3 regions of the Dongshaea marina genome follow, and region 1 is predicted to be linked to each of the others. Evidence: predicted binding sites of a transcription regulator. Region 1 holds the regulator's gene; each other region holds the start of a gene.
The links. Region 1 encodes sigma-54, which starts transcription at its own class of promoters, with help from an activator protein. Its sites were predicted from a motif close to TGGCACNGTTTTNGCTT; they were not measured.
Positions count from the first base shown of each region.

Region 2: the regulator sigma-54 is predicted to act here: its motif matches at 1,894-1,910, upstream of flgB (flagellar basal body rod protein FlgB).
Region 3: the regulator sigma-54 is predicted to act here: its motif matches at 1,813-1,829, upstream of DB847_RS14705 (ammonium transporter).

Region 1 covers NZ_CP028897.1:378,765-382,930, forward strand. Annotated here, with positions in the region: gene DB847_RS01955 (HPr family phosphocarrier protein) at 1-129, opposite strand, end outside; gene rapZ (RNase adapter RapZ) at 110-982, opposite strand; gene ptsN (PTS IIA-like nitrogen regulatory protein PtsN) at 990-1,436, opposite strand; gene hpf (ribosome hibernation promoting factor) at 1,441-1,728, opposite strand; gene DB847_RS01975 (RNA polymerase factor sigma-54) at 1,755-3,230, opposite strand; gene lptB (LPS export ABC transporter ATP-binding protein) at 3,302-4,027, opposite strand; gene lptA (lipopolysaccharide transport periplasmic protein LptA) at 4,035-4,166, opposite strand, start outside.
Region 2 covers NZ_CP028897.1:1,468,707-1,472,872, reverse strand. Annotated here, with positions in the region: gene flgE (flagellar hook protein FlgE) at 1-308, opposite strand, end outside; gene DB847_RS07225 (flagellar hook assembly protein FlgD) at 326-1,051, opposite strand; gene flgC (flagellar basal body rod protein FlgC) at 1,055-1,480, opposite strand; gene flgB (flagellar basal body rod protein FlgB) at 1,493-1,861, opposite strand; gene flgA (flagellar basal body P-ring formation chaperone FlgA) at 2,135-2,842, shown strand; gene flgM (flagellar biosynthesis anti-sigma factor FlgM) at 2,919-3,200, shown strand; gene DB847_RS07200 (flagella synthesis protein FlgN) at 3,197-3,715, shown strand; gene DB847_RS07195 (substrate-binding periplasmic protein) at 3,847-4,166, shown strand, end outside.
Region 3 covers NZ_CP028897.1:3,114,803-3,118,968, forward strand. Annotated here, with positions in the region: gene DB847_RS14700 (hypothetical protein) at 1-103, opposite strand, end outside; gene DB847_RS14705 (ammonium transporter) at 481-1,758, opposite strand; gene ulaR (HTH-type transcriptional regulator UlaR) at 1,954-2,709, opposite strand; gene DB847_RS14715 (L-ribulose-5-phosphate 3-epimerase) at 2,857-3,729, opposite strand; gene ulaG (L-ascorbate 6-phosphate lactonase) at 3,898-4,166, opposite strand, start outside.

The DNA of each region.
Region 1 (4,166 bases):
ACACTGCTGATCGTTACTCAGGGTGATCTTTGCATCAAACTGATCGCACAATTCAACCAGTTTTATAGCGGCCCGGGCGTGAAGACCCAGGCGATTTCGGATGATGGCCCTAGTGCTTACCTTTTTCATTGACCTTGTCGATGGTGCGATGGCGCAGCCGGACATTTTTCCCCATCTGCTTAAAGCGATTCATCAGGTATTCGGCGATGAATACCGAGCGGTGGCGCCCACCGGTACAGCCGATCGCCACTGTGACATAGCTGCGGTTATTGCGCTCAAGCTGCGGCAGCCAGCTGCACAAAAAATTTTGGATTTGCAGCATATACTTCATCACATCGGGCTGGCTGGCAAGGTACTGCTTCACCGGCTCATCCTGACCACTGTAGGGTTTGAGCTCGGGTATCCAGTAGGGATTGGGTAGAAAACGGGCATCAAACACATAGTCGGCATCATTGGGGATGCCGTGTTTAAAGCCAAAGGACTCAAATACCAGGATCAACTCTTTCTCTTTCTTGCCGAGGATCCGCTCACAGATCAGCTCACTGAGCTGGTGAATACTCAGGGCACTGGTATCGATTCTAAGATCGGCACTGGAGGCCAGAGGGGCCAGCAGTCGGCTCTCTTCGATGATCGCCTCATCCAGTGACATATCACCCCTTGAGAGGGGATGTAAGCGGCGGGTCTCACTAAAGCGCTGGACCAGCTTGTCATCGGTGGCATCCAGATAGAGTCCGGTCACATCAATACCAGGTTCACTGCGGATGGTCTGCAGATCGGTGAGCAGCTGCTCGGGCTCTGCTGGCATGTTGCGGACATCGACACTGACGGCAACCTGTTGGTATTTCCCCCGCAGGGTATTGAGGAGCTCGGGCAGCAGGACTACGGGAAGGTTATCGACGCAGTAGTACCCAAGATCTTCTAAAACTCTCAGGGCAACGGTTTTTCCTGATCCGGAGCGACCGCTGACGGTGACTAGTTTCATAATGGCCTCACGCTGAAGTGATGAGCTCATAAAGCTCCTCGCTATCTTTGGCGTTTCTGAGTTTCTGGCTAAAGGATCTTTGATTAAGAGTCTTGGCGATGAGTGACAGGGTTTTCAGGTGTAGTTGACATTGATCTTCAGGAACCAGCAGGGCAAATAGCAGGTCGACAGGCTGACCATCCAGAGCATCAAAATCCAGAGGCTCCTGCAAGGTGATCAGCACCGCGGTCGCTTGCTCCAGATCGGCGAGTCGGCCATGAGGAATGGCGATCCCCTGACCAATCGCCGTGCTACCAATATTCTCCCGGTTTAGCAGGGCTTCGAGTATCGGTAGAGCGGGACGATCCAGATTCTCGGCCGCCAGCTCACTGATGATTTCAAAAGCGTGCTTTTTACTGCGGCACGGGACAGCACTTTGCGTGCAGTCCCGTGTGAGTAGCTCAATAAGATTCATGATGTTATTTGTGAGACATCTTCTCTTTGTGTTTGATGATCTGCCGATCCAGCTTATCGATCAGGCCATCAATAGCGGCATACATGTCCTGGTGACAGGCATTGGCAAAGATCTCGCCGCCATTAACATGAAGATTGGCTTCAGCGATCTGATCGAGTTTTTCTACGTTGAGAACCACATGTACCTGATTGATGTGGTCGAAGCGGCGCTCCAGCTTGGTGAATTTGTTTTCAACATAGTCCCTGAGTGCAGGGGTAACTTCTACGTGGTGACCAGTCAGATTAATCTGCATAAACGTCTTCCTTTTGTTTCTGATGCTTACACCAGGCGTTTTCGTTGGTTAGAAGGTGGTATCGCCAGAGATTCCCGATATTTGGCAATCGTGCGTCTTGCCACCTTGATCTCTTGTTCAGCCAGCAGCTTGGCAATTTTGCTATCACTCAGCGGCTTGGCTGGATTTTCTGCAGCGACCAGTTTTTTGATCAATGCACGAATTGCGGTTGATGAACATTCTCCGCCACTCTCGGTACTGACGTGACTGGAGAAAAAATACTTAAGCTCAAACACACCCCGTGGGGTATGCATAAATTTTTGGGTGGTCACTCTGGAGATGGTGGACTCATGCATCTCGACAGCCTCAGCCACATCATTGAGTACCATGGGTTTCATCGCCTCTTCCCCATGCTCAAAGAATTGCTGCTGATAGTTCACAATACAGCGGGCGACCTTGAGCAGGGTTTCGTTGCGGCTCTCCAGGCTTTTGATCAGCCATTTGGCATCCTGAAGGTGAGAGCGAATAAACTTGCTATCGGCCTGGGAACTGGCAGATCGCACCATGGCCGCATACTGCTCGTTGACCCTTAGTTTGGGTACAGCGTCGGGATTAAGCTCTACCACCCAGCGCTCACCGCGCTTGATCACAGAGACATCCGGAATCACATAGGCCGATGCACTGGAGACGATCCGGTTACCGGGGCGGGGCTCAAGATGCTGGATCAGATCCAGGACATCGCGCAGCTCCTCTTCCTTAAGGCGCATCTTGCGCTGTAGCTGGCGAAAATCTCTTTGGCCCAGCAGATCCATGTGCTGCTCGACCACCTGTTTGGCTTGCTCCAGCCAGGGGGTCGAAGAGTCATAGTTGTTGAGCTGGATCTGCAGGCACTCCTGAACCGAGCGAGCCGCGACTCCGACGGGATCGAAGTGCTGAATTCGCTTGAGGACCGTTATGATCTCCTCGATGGAGATCGGCTCTTCCTCATTGGGACTGCTGACCGCTTCCTGGATATCCTCCAGCTCCTGCTTGAGGTAGCCGGATTCATCGATGCCATCGATGATCGCCAGCGCAATGGCGGATTCCTCATCGGTGAAAGGGGTCATCCTGGCCTGCCAGAGCAGGTGCTCCTGCAGGCTCTGGGTGGTTTCCCCCTGGAACATGGAGTCTCGTTCATCATCGCGAATCGAGACGGCCGGGGTGTTTGCTCCGGCGCTGTAGGCTTCTTCCCAGGTGGTATCTACAGGCAAGTCGTCAGAGAGCTGCTCCTGATCCAATGCTTCTTTGATCTCCAGCTCGCTTTGGTGCTCAGTCTCGGTGTCTGCAGAAAGGGACTCTTCACGGGCTTGATCTGCATCCTGCTCCTGGCTCTCTTCGTTTTCCAGCAGGGGGTTGCTATCGAGCGCTTCCTGGATCTCTTGCTGCAGATCGAGTGTTGAGAGCTGTAACAGCCGGATCGCTTGTTGAAGTTGTGGAGTCATGGTCAGCTGCTGACCAATTCTTAACTGCAGTGATGGCTTCATTTAGGACTGTGCTTCCTTATTGTTATGGCTTTCTGATCCGCTTTCAGCCCGGGTCTGCGCCCTTGCTTTTACTATAGACTGAATTGATCTCCCAGGTAGACCTGCTTGACCTGTTGGTTTGCCAGCACTTCCTGAGGTGTACCCTCCGCTATCAGCTTACCATGGCTGACAATGTAAGCCTTTTCACAAACATCCAGTGTCTCTCTTACATTGTGGTCAGTAATGAGGATCCCAAGCCCCCGGTCCCGTAAATGCTCAATTATTTTTTTGATATCCAACACAGATATCGGATCTACCCCGGCAAAGGGCTCATCGAGCAAGATAAATTTTGGCTCTGCAGCCAGGGCTCTTGCGATCTCAACCCGGCGGCGCTCACCTCCGGAGAGGCTCATTCCTAGACTACCGCGAATATGGGTAATATTGAACTCTTCAAGTAGCTGTTCCATCTTTTGCTGTCTCGTTCCATGATCGAGATCCCGACGAGTCTCTAAAACAGCCATCAGATTTTGTTCAACACTCAGGCGGCGAAAGATTGAGGCTTCCTGAGGTAGGTAGCCGATCCCCTGGCGGGCACGGATATGCATTGGCTCGGTCGAGACATCCAGTTCGTCGATGCAGATGCTGCCGTTATCCCGCTGTACCAGGCCGACGATCATGTAAAACGAGGTGGTCTTCCCGGCTCCGTTAGGACCCAGCAGGCCGACAATTTGCCCGGTTGCAACCGAAAGGCTCACATCCTGAACAACCATCCGACCCTTGTAACTCTTTTGCAGACCTGATGCGGTTAACAGCGCCATAGTGACCTCATTTGTTGCTTTGCTTGGTATCGGATTTTTTGAACTGATTCGGAATAAACACCGTATGGACGCGATCTTGTTTGCCCTTGCTTTGGGCGTTGATCTGCTGTTTATCCATCTGATAGGTAATTACGTTGCC
Region 2 (4,166 bases), 1.1 Mb from region 1:
TGGCTGTCGAGCTGAAAATAGCCACGCCGGGTGTAGACCTGATGGCCATTCATCGAACCCACAAAAAAACCGCCGCCCTGAATCGCCATATCCAAAGAACGCCCGGTCTCCTGAAAACTACCCTGGGTAAAGCGCTGAGTCTGTGCCGCCAGCTGCACGCCACCCGGGGCATACTGGTTATATACAGAAGCATATTGATTGCGAAAGGATTTATAGCCTGCGCTATTGACGTTGGCGATGTTATTACTGGTCACCTCCAGCTCATCGCTGGCAGCATTCAATCCGCTAAGTCCGATAGAAAAAGACATGATTACTCCTGTAGAGATTAAAGGTGGTGATTGAGGGTAAAGGGAGACATGAGTGCCGATGAGCCGGACGATTTGTCGGCCCCGCCGGTGATCTGGGTGACCTGCTCAATAGGGATCACCCCCATCCCCTCTAAGTGCAGATAGATGCCATTTTGAGCCAGCTCCACACTATCCACCCGGGCCGCTATATTGGTTTGCAGCGGTGTTGGCTCACCGCCGATGGTTGCGGTTGCCGAGATCTGATAGTGGCCCGGCTTGAGCTTGAGTTCGCTCTGATCCAGGGTAAAGGCACAGGCTCCCTGGTTATGATCTCCAAGGTTTACGGAGTCCACCAGCTGATGATCCTCATCATAGATATTCAGCGTCACCTGCTTGGCATCATCCCCCAAGTTGAGTTGCCCCTGAACCTTACCGTCCTGGGTCAGATCAACCTTGTCCGTTGCAAACAGAACCTGGCTTCCCACCATGCTGGTTGCCGTCAGATCCACGGCGGTACTCAGTCCATAGGCCAGTCCCTGAACCTGCTTCTGCAAGGATTGCAGACTACTGACGCTACTGAATTGCGCCAGCTGACTCAAAAACTCAGAGCTATCCTGTGGCTCGGTCGGATCCTGGTTTTTAAGCTGCGCCAGCATCAGGGTCATGAACATGTTTTCATCAACATCCATCCCCTGTTGAACTGGCTGCTGGGTGTTGTCCGCGGACAGCAGGGTGTTGTTCTGAGCATTCACTGAGGTATTCACAACTTAGCCTCCAAGCTTAAGTAGTTTGAGCTGCATACCCCGGGCACTGTTGAGTACCTCAACATTGGTTGCAAAGTTACGCGATGCCGAGATCATATCTGCCATCTCTTCCACAGGATTCACATTGGGAGCATAGACATAGCCCTTGCTATCGGCCTTGGGGTTATCCGGCTGATAACGCCGCTCCAGAGCCTCGGGACTATCGACCACCCCGGCAACCCGAACCGATGCACCATAGTCGGGAGAGGATGAGCCCGCGAGGTTATTTTGGTAAACCGTGGCAAACACGGTTTTTTTGGCATGATATGTTTCGCTCTCACTCCCGCCCACACTATTGGCATTAGCCAGGTTGGAGGCAACCGTATTGAGCCTGACCGTTTCGGCATTCATCGCCGAGCCGACGATCTGATAAATTGAATCGAGTGACATCTCGCTCCTGCCTTAGCTGGACTGCCCCTCAATCGCCTGCTTCAGACCTCGAAGCTGCATATTGAGAAAGCTGTAACTGGTTTGATAATCCATCGCATTTTGGGAAAAGCGAGCCTGCTCCTGACCGATCTCAACCGTATTGCCATCGGCGCTCGATTGCTCCGGGATACGATAATTAAGCTCCCGACTCAGGGCGGGAGCACCGACCCCCTCAAGCCTGGCCTGAGCATCGGTAACATAGGCATTAAAATCCAGGTCTCTGGCCTGATAACCCGGGGTATCTGCGTTGGCAATATTGCCGGCCAATACCTCTGCCCGCTGGATATGAAAACGCAGCATATCGACATGGGCTCCCAGGGCCTGCTCCAGCTTGATACTCACTTTCACCTCTGAACCAACAAAAGCCCACTCTTAAGCAAAAATAATGCCAATATTAAATTCCTTTATTTTCAATACATTGAGCAATATGTGAAATGATATTTCCGGAAGTACCAGGGCGGAGGAAGCCAATGTAAACTCTATTTCCGCCCAAGAGAGGATTGATGAGAAGGTCCCATCAAAATACTCCCGTCTTAATTTTGATAGAGATGAGTCTTTCTGTGAAAGGAGGATTCAGGCTAAACTAGCCACCGGATGGGTGGGATAATAGAACAGATGAAACAGAGGATCGGCTACATCACACTGCTTTGGCTGTTTACTGGACTGGCCTATGGAAGCGTGCTCCAATCTCAGCTTAACCAGGCGATCCACCAACACCTGGATCCCATCCTGGAAAAGATGGTTCAGGAGCAAGGCTCCGGACGCTATCAACTGGATATCTCCCCCCTGCTCCTTCAGGGGGTTGCCCCCTGCCCGAACCCGGTCAAGGTGGAGCCCATGTTGGGCAGCAAGGCGCCTCTGGGCCACTTCACCGTCCGGCTCATTTGCCAAAGTCCGCAAACGCACTGGCAACTGTTTTCCAGGGTCAATGCCCATATCTATGCCAGGGTCGTTGTCAGCAACGCCTCCCTTCACCGCCAGCATAAACTTATTCTCTCGGATTTGGGCTACCGAACGCAGGATCTCAGTACCCTTTATGCCGGCTACTATAGTGCCCGTAAGCCACTCTTGGGGATGGTTGTTCGCCGGCCGCTCCCTCCCGGGCAGGTGATCACTCCAGTGAGCGTAATGAGAGGCGCGATGATAGAGCGGGGTGAACATATTAATATTATCGCCCAGAGTGGAAACCTGAAGATCACGGCTCCCGGGATGGCCTTGCAAAGTGGCAAGCTCCACCAACAGATAAGGGTACGCAATCTAAGCTCTCATAAACAGATCTGGGCTGAGGTCATTAATCATCACCAGGTGCAAACTCACTTTTGATCTTTTTCAACCTGGCTATAAACAATCGGCAACTTGCGTCGAATATAACAACAATCAGGATTTATTGGACACTCTCATGAGCATCGACAAACTCTCATTCATTCGCCCGGTCACCCTAAGTGAGGCTCCCCCATCGAGTCGAGAGAGCCGCTCTCAACCGACCAAAGCTGAGCCTGGCTCAGATATTCTGACCCAGGTGGCTCGCCAGCGTCTGGATGCGGCCCCTGAGGTTGATAACCTCAAGGTTCAGCAGATCAAAGAGCAGCTTCGCCAAGGCTCACTCAATGTTGACATCGAACAGCTGGCAGATAATCTGCTGGATATGGGAGCCAGTATTCACAATGGTAAGTCTTCATGAATCAGCCCCTTGCCCGAAAGATCCAACGACTGTACCAGCTAATAGCAAGGGATACACAGAAGCTGCAGCAACTCAACCGGGTGATGCAGCAGCTCAGTGAAGCGCTTCATCGGTGTAACAGCGCTGAGATAAACCGTCTGATAGAGTGCCAACAGCAACTTTTGCAATCCATTGACCATCAGGGACAACAAAGAGACGGTTTGCTGCAAGCACTCGGGTTCAGTGCCGATAAGACCGGTATCACCCAGTTACTAAAGAAACTTCCACCCAAGATCGCCAATCCCATCGTCCGGCAATGGCAGGCGTATCTTGATGAGATCAACGCCTGTCACCAGCTCAACCAGAATAACGGCCTGTTAATGGCTCAGCAGCAACAGCTCATCAACCGCCTCCTGAGTAAGGCTCCACATCAGCATCCCAATTTACAGTCCCCCCCGAAAAGCTCGGCGTCTTGCTGGGAGAGTGCTGACAGGAGAGTCGCTATCACTACCAAGGCAACTGAGTCGATCGCCTAATGATGTAAGCGAGAACGGTGTTGATGCACAAAGTAGGAAGCAAAGGTTTAAAAGAGGGAGATAGACTAAAATTACAGAAGATACTGACTCCAAGTCTTGAATCGTTGAAGGCATATACACCAGGGTACCCCATGAAACGCATTATTCTATTTTGCCTTATCCTCCTAAGCTCCTGGGGATACTATGCGTTCTCCAAACCTGTCCTGGTTTTTTCAACCGTGGACGATTTCCCCCCCTTCAACTACATGAAAGATGGCGCGCTATCAGGGATTGATATTGACCTTGTGCAGGAGATGGCCAATCGGCTGAACCTGGAGGTCAAGATAGTCTCGACCGCCTGGAAGTCGGTGATGCTTCAAGTCGAAGCGGGCCGGGTCGATGGCGGGTTTGCGGCATTCCTGACACCGCAGCGCCAGGAGTTCAGCCTTTATACGGCGCCACTGCATTACGA
Region 3 (4,166 bases), 2.3 Mb from region 1:
GGTGTCCGGGAAAAAGATACAACCCATAGATCCCCCAAAGCACTATCTCTCCCATGACTGAGAGCAGCAGCGCAAAACCGATTATTTTTCTATGAGATCCCATCCTGTCCTCCTCACTATGTGAGCTGGTTTCATTGATAAGTGAGGTTAAAGCTTCCAGCTAATGGAAGGTCAAGGGGTGTATTCCAAGGGGTGTGGCTAGCGGTGAAACAGGAACAGAGACTGGGTGCTGACAATAAAAAAGCCCCCAACGCATTGGAGGCTCTTATTGAATCCTTACCAGGGCATTTTTAGTTTAATCCGGGTAGTTATTCGTAACCCTCAAGTTCAAGTGCTGCTTTGAGCTTTGTTAAGCTGACCTTCTGCAGCAAGGCTGCTGCAGTAGAGCAACATGGATGTGGCTTGCGAGTCAGCGATCAAAGTCAAAGCTGCTTTCATGAGGTGAACCGGTTTATCCGGAAACGCTCCAGGTAAAGCTATTTATTCGACCCGCTCACCATGCTCGGCAATATCCAATCCGCGGCGCTCGGTCTCGTCATCGACTCGAAGATTCACAGCCAGGCCAATAATCTTGAGCAGGATATAGCTGGCAACCGTGGCGTAGACGACGGTGACCACAACCCCCAGAGCCTGTAGCCCAAGCTGAGCCCAGTTCCCCTCGATCACACCGGCTGTCCCGCCAATGGCCGATGAGGCAAAGACCCCGGTGAGCAGGGCACCGACGATTCCACCAATACCATGGATCCCAAAACAATCCAGGGAATCATCATATCCCAGCTTTGTCTTGAGAACCGCGGTCGCCCAATAGCAGATCACCCCGGCCAGTAAGCCGATACCAATCGCGGCTCCGGTTGTCACAAATCCCGCGGCGGGTGTGATCGCAACCAATCCGGCAATGGCACCGGAAACAGTTCCCAGCACAGAGGGCTTACGAGTGATACTCCACTCAGCAAACATCCATGCCAGGGCTCCGGAGGCGGCTGCCAGTTGAGTCGTCAGCATTGCCATCCCCGCTCCCTGTCCTGCGCCAAGGGCAGAGCCTGCATTGAAGCCGAACCAACCCACCCAGAGCATGGCCCCGCCAACCAGGGTCAGGGTCAGGTTGTGGTTAGCACTCTGATCGCAGCCCTCCTGGCGACGCTTACCAACAACCATGGCCGCGACCAGGCCGGATACACCGGCATTAATATGCACCACGGTACCGCCGGCAAAATCAAGGATCCCCTTGTTCATTAGCCAGCCATCACTCCCCCAGACCCAGTGGCAGATGGGAGCATAGACCAGCAGGAGCCAGAGGGCGATAAAGACCAATAGGGCCGAAAATTTCATCCGCTCCGCCACAGCACCTGTGATGATCGCAGCTGAAATCACCGCAAAGGTCATTTGGAAAAACACAAAGGCACTGGTGGGAATAGTGCCGGTTAAACTGGTAGTGGTCACCTTATTGAGCAGGAGATCACTCAGGCCACCAATAAAGCCGTTACCGGTGGAAAAGGCCAGGGTATAGCCTGCGACTGCCCACAGCAGTGAAACCAGGCAGCAGATCGCAAAACATTGTAGCTTGATCGACAACACATTCTTCTTACGAACCATGCCGCCATAGAAAAGAGCCAGGCCCGGGATACTCATAAACAGAACCCACATTCCGGAGCTCAGTACCCAGGCCGTGTCTCCGGTGTCCAACCCGGCCGGTGCCGCCAGCGCCGGGAGACTCAAGCAACTAACCGCCGGAAATAACATCCATAGCTTCCATTTCATCGCCACTCTCCTATCCATTCTCTGTCACTGAATATTTATAATTTGTGCAGAGTCAAACAAGAGACGTGCCAACTATTATTTAGTGTTATATATCAATTAATTAAGACGATTTTTGACGCTATTTTAGTTTTTAATCAGACCTGAATGCACCACTTAGAACAAAAAAGAGGCTATTTCGCACCGAGATGGTGCATGCTACACCAAGATGACCTCTGTCCCCTGCTCCCTGAGCTCCCGGATGATCTTGGGATCGGCCTCTGAGCCTGTGATCAAAACATCGATACGTTGTGCATGACAAAATAGCATCCCGGCACGTTGACCAATTTTATTGCTGTCGGTCAAAACCACAAGCTTGCCCACATGATCCAGCATTTTCTGCTCTGCCATGGCTGTGAGCATATCCATCTTATACAGACCATCGACCGTTAATCCCTTGCCACTGGTAAACATCCAGTGGCCGGCATACAGGGAGGAGATCTCATCCTGAGGAGCCAAAGTGATTGATTGGCTCTTATTGTACTGACCACCAATGATCACCACCCCATCGTGCTCCTGCTCTATCAGGTAATTGGCAAGGGGAAAATAGTTAGTGATCACCTGAACATCCTGACCGCATAGCTCCTGACCGAGCAAAAACGCGGTAGAGCCACAATTGATTACGGCACTTTCTCCCGGAGAGATCAGAGATGCTGCAGCCTGGGCAATTCGAACCTTTTCATCATGGTTGGATGCAAGATGAATATTAAACGGGGACCAAAAGCTCTTCTTTTGCGGAAGGGATTCGGCGCCATTACGAACTTTACGTAACCTCCCGGACTCACTGAGTTTCGTGATATCCCGGCGCGCCGTTGCCGGAGAGATCTCAAAGGCTTCGATGAGATCGGCAATTGTCAGATAACGCTTTTGCTGTAGCAGCTCAAGTATTGTGCTATGCCGCTGGGCTTCTGTCATAGCAGTTCCATTTTTTGATTATTTATGACTAGTATTGATTTTATAACTTCACTCCCGTGATTTAAACCCATTCGATAATCTTCAAGGGGCTGAGCCGCTCTGAGTAGTTAAACTTTGAAATGGCTCTCAATCATCCCCCTTCGATGACTATAGAAGTTGCATTCCCGCTTTATGAGCAGCCTCGGCCAACCGGGCTCTGGCGAGTCGAATATTCTGGGCCCACTGCTCATCCCGGGCCCACATCTCGATCACCATGGGAGCTGCGTACTCCATGCTAAGTAAAGTTTTAAAAATGGATTCAAAATCAACATCCCCCTCCCCGATCACCAGATCCCGGAACTGCCCCTGGTGATCAGGTGTCACTCTCAGCGTGTCTTTGAGATGGAGCTGAACAATATGCTCACAGCTGAGCTTGAGCTCGGTACAGGTATCGTAATTCCAGCCACTAATATTGCCTACATCCGGATACGCCATGAAATAAGGAGATGGGAGCTCATTTTTCAGGATCTCAAATTTACTCAAGGAGTTGAGATAGGGAGTATCCATGATCTCAACGCCCAGCATCACACCGGCGCGCTCCGCCATTTTCGCAGCGCTCCTCATCCCCTCAATAAAACGGCAATGGCTTTCGGGAGTTTGTGTCTCATAGTAAACGTCATACCCGGCAAGCTGGACGCAACGCACCCCCAGTTTATAGGCGAGATTGATCGCCTTTTGCATCATCACAAAAGCCTGCTGTCGAACCGACGCATCTTTTGAACCAAACGGGAATCTGCGGTGAGCACTCAGGCACATGGAGTGAAGGGGAATGGCATGTTTCTCACACAGACGGCGCAGGGCGTAGATCTTCTCATCACTCCAATCCAGGCGCTGACGTCGCTCATCTGATTCATCTACTGATATTTCAACAAAATCAAAACCAAACTCTTTGGCTGTCAGGAGCTTCTCCTCCCAGGATAGTTCAGCGGGCATCGCTTTCTCATACAGCCCCAGGCGAAAAGAGTTATCAAAACTATGCATTGCACACCTCATGGAAAAGTTCAGCTCCTCCCTGGCTGCCGGGCAGACGATGAGGAGCTTTGTTGAGCGGCTAAATCATCGGCCCCCTCTTACCTGGGGCTCGCTATCACAGGGCAATGAAGCGACTCAAATCTGCCGGCATGGAGAAATAAATATCCGCCCAGGACCCTACAAAAATGATTTGTAAGGCAGCTCGGGATCATCAATGAAAATGTCATCAAAACCTCGAGGGTGCTGGTAGTAACGCTTATCTTGATCGGTCGGGAAGGTGTACTTGCCTCCGACCTGCCAGAAGAAGGGGCTGAATCCATAATTCAGGCGATCTTTTTTCATCTTCCACAGAACCTCGATCTCACGGGGATCATTTTGGAAGTTTGCCCAGATATCATGGTGAAACGGCACCACCACCTGAGCATCCAGCGACTCCCCGGCCCTTA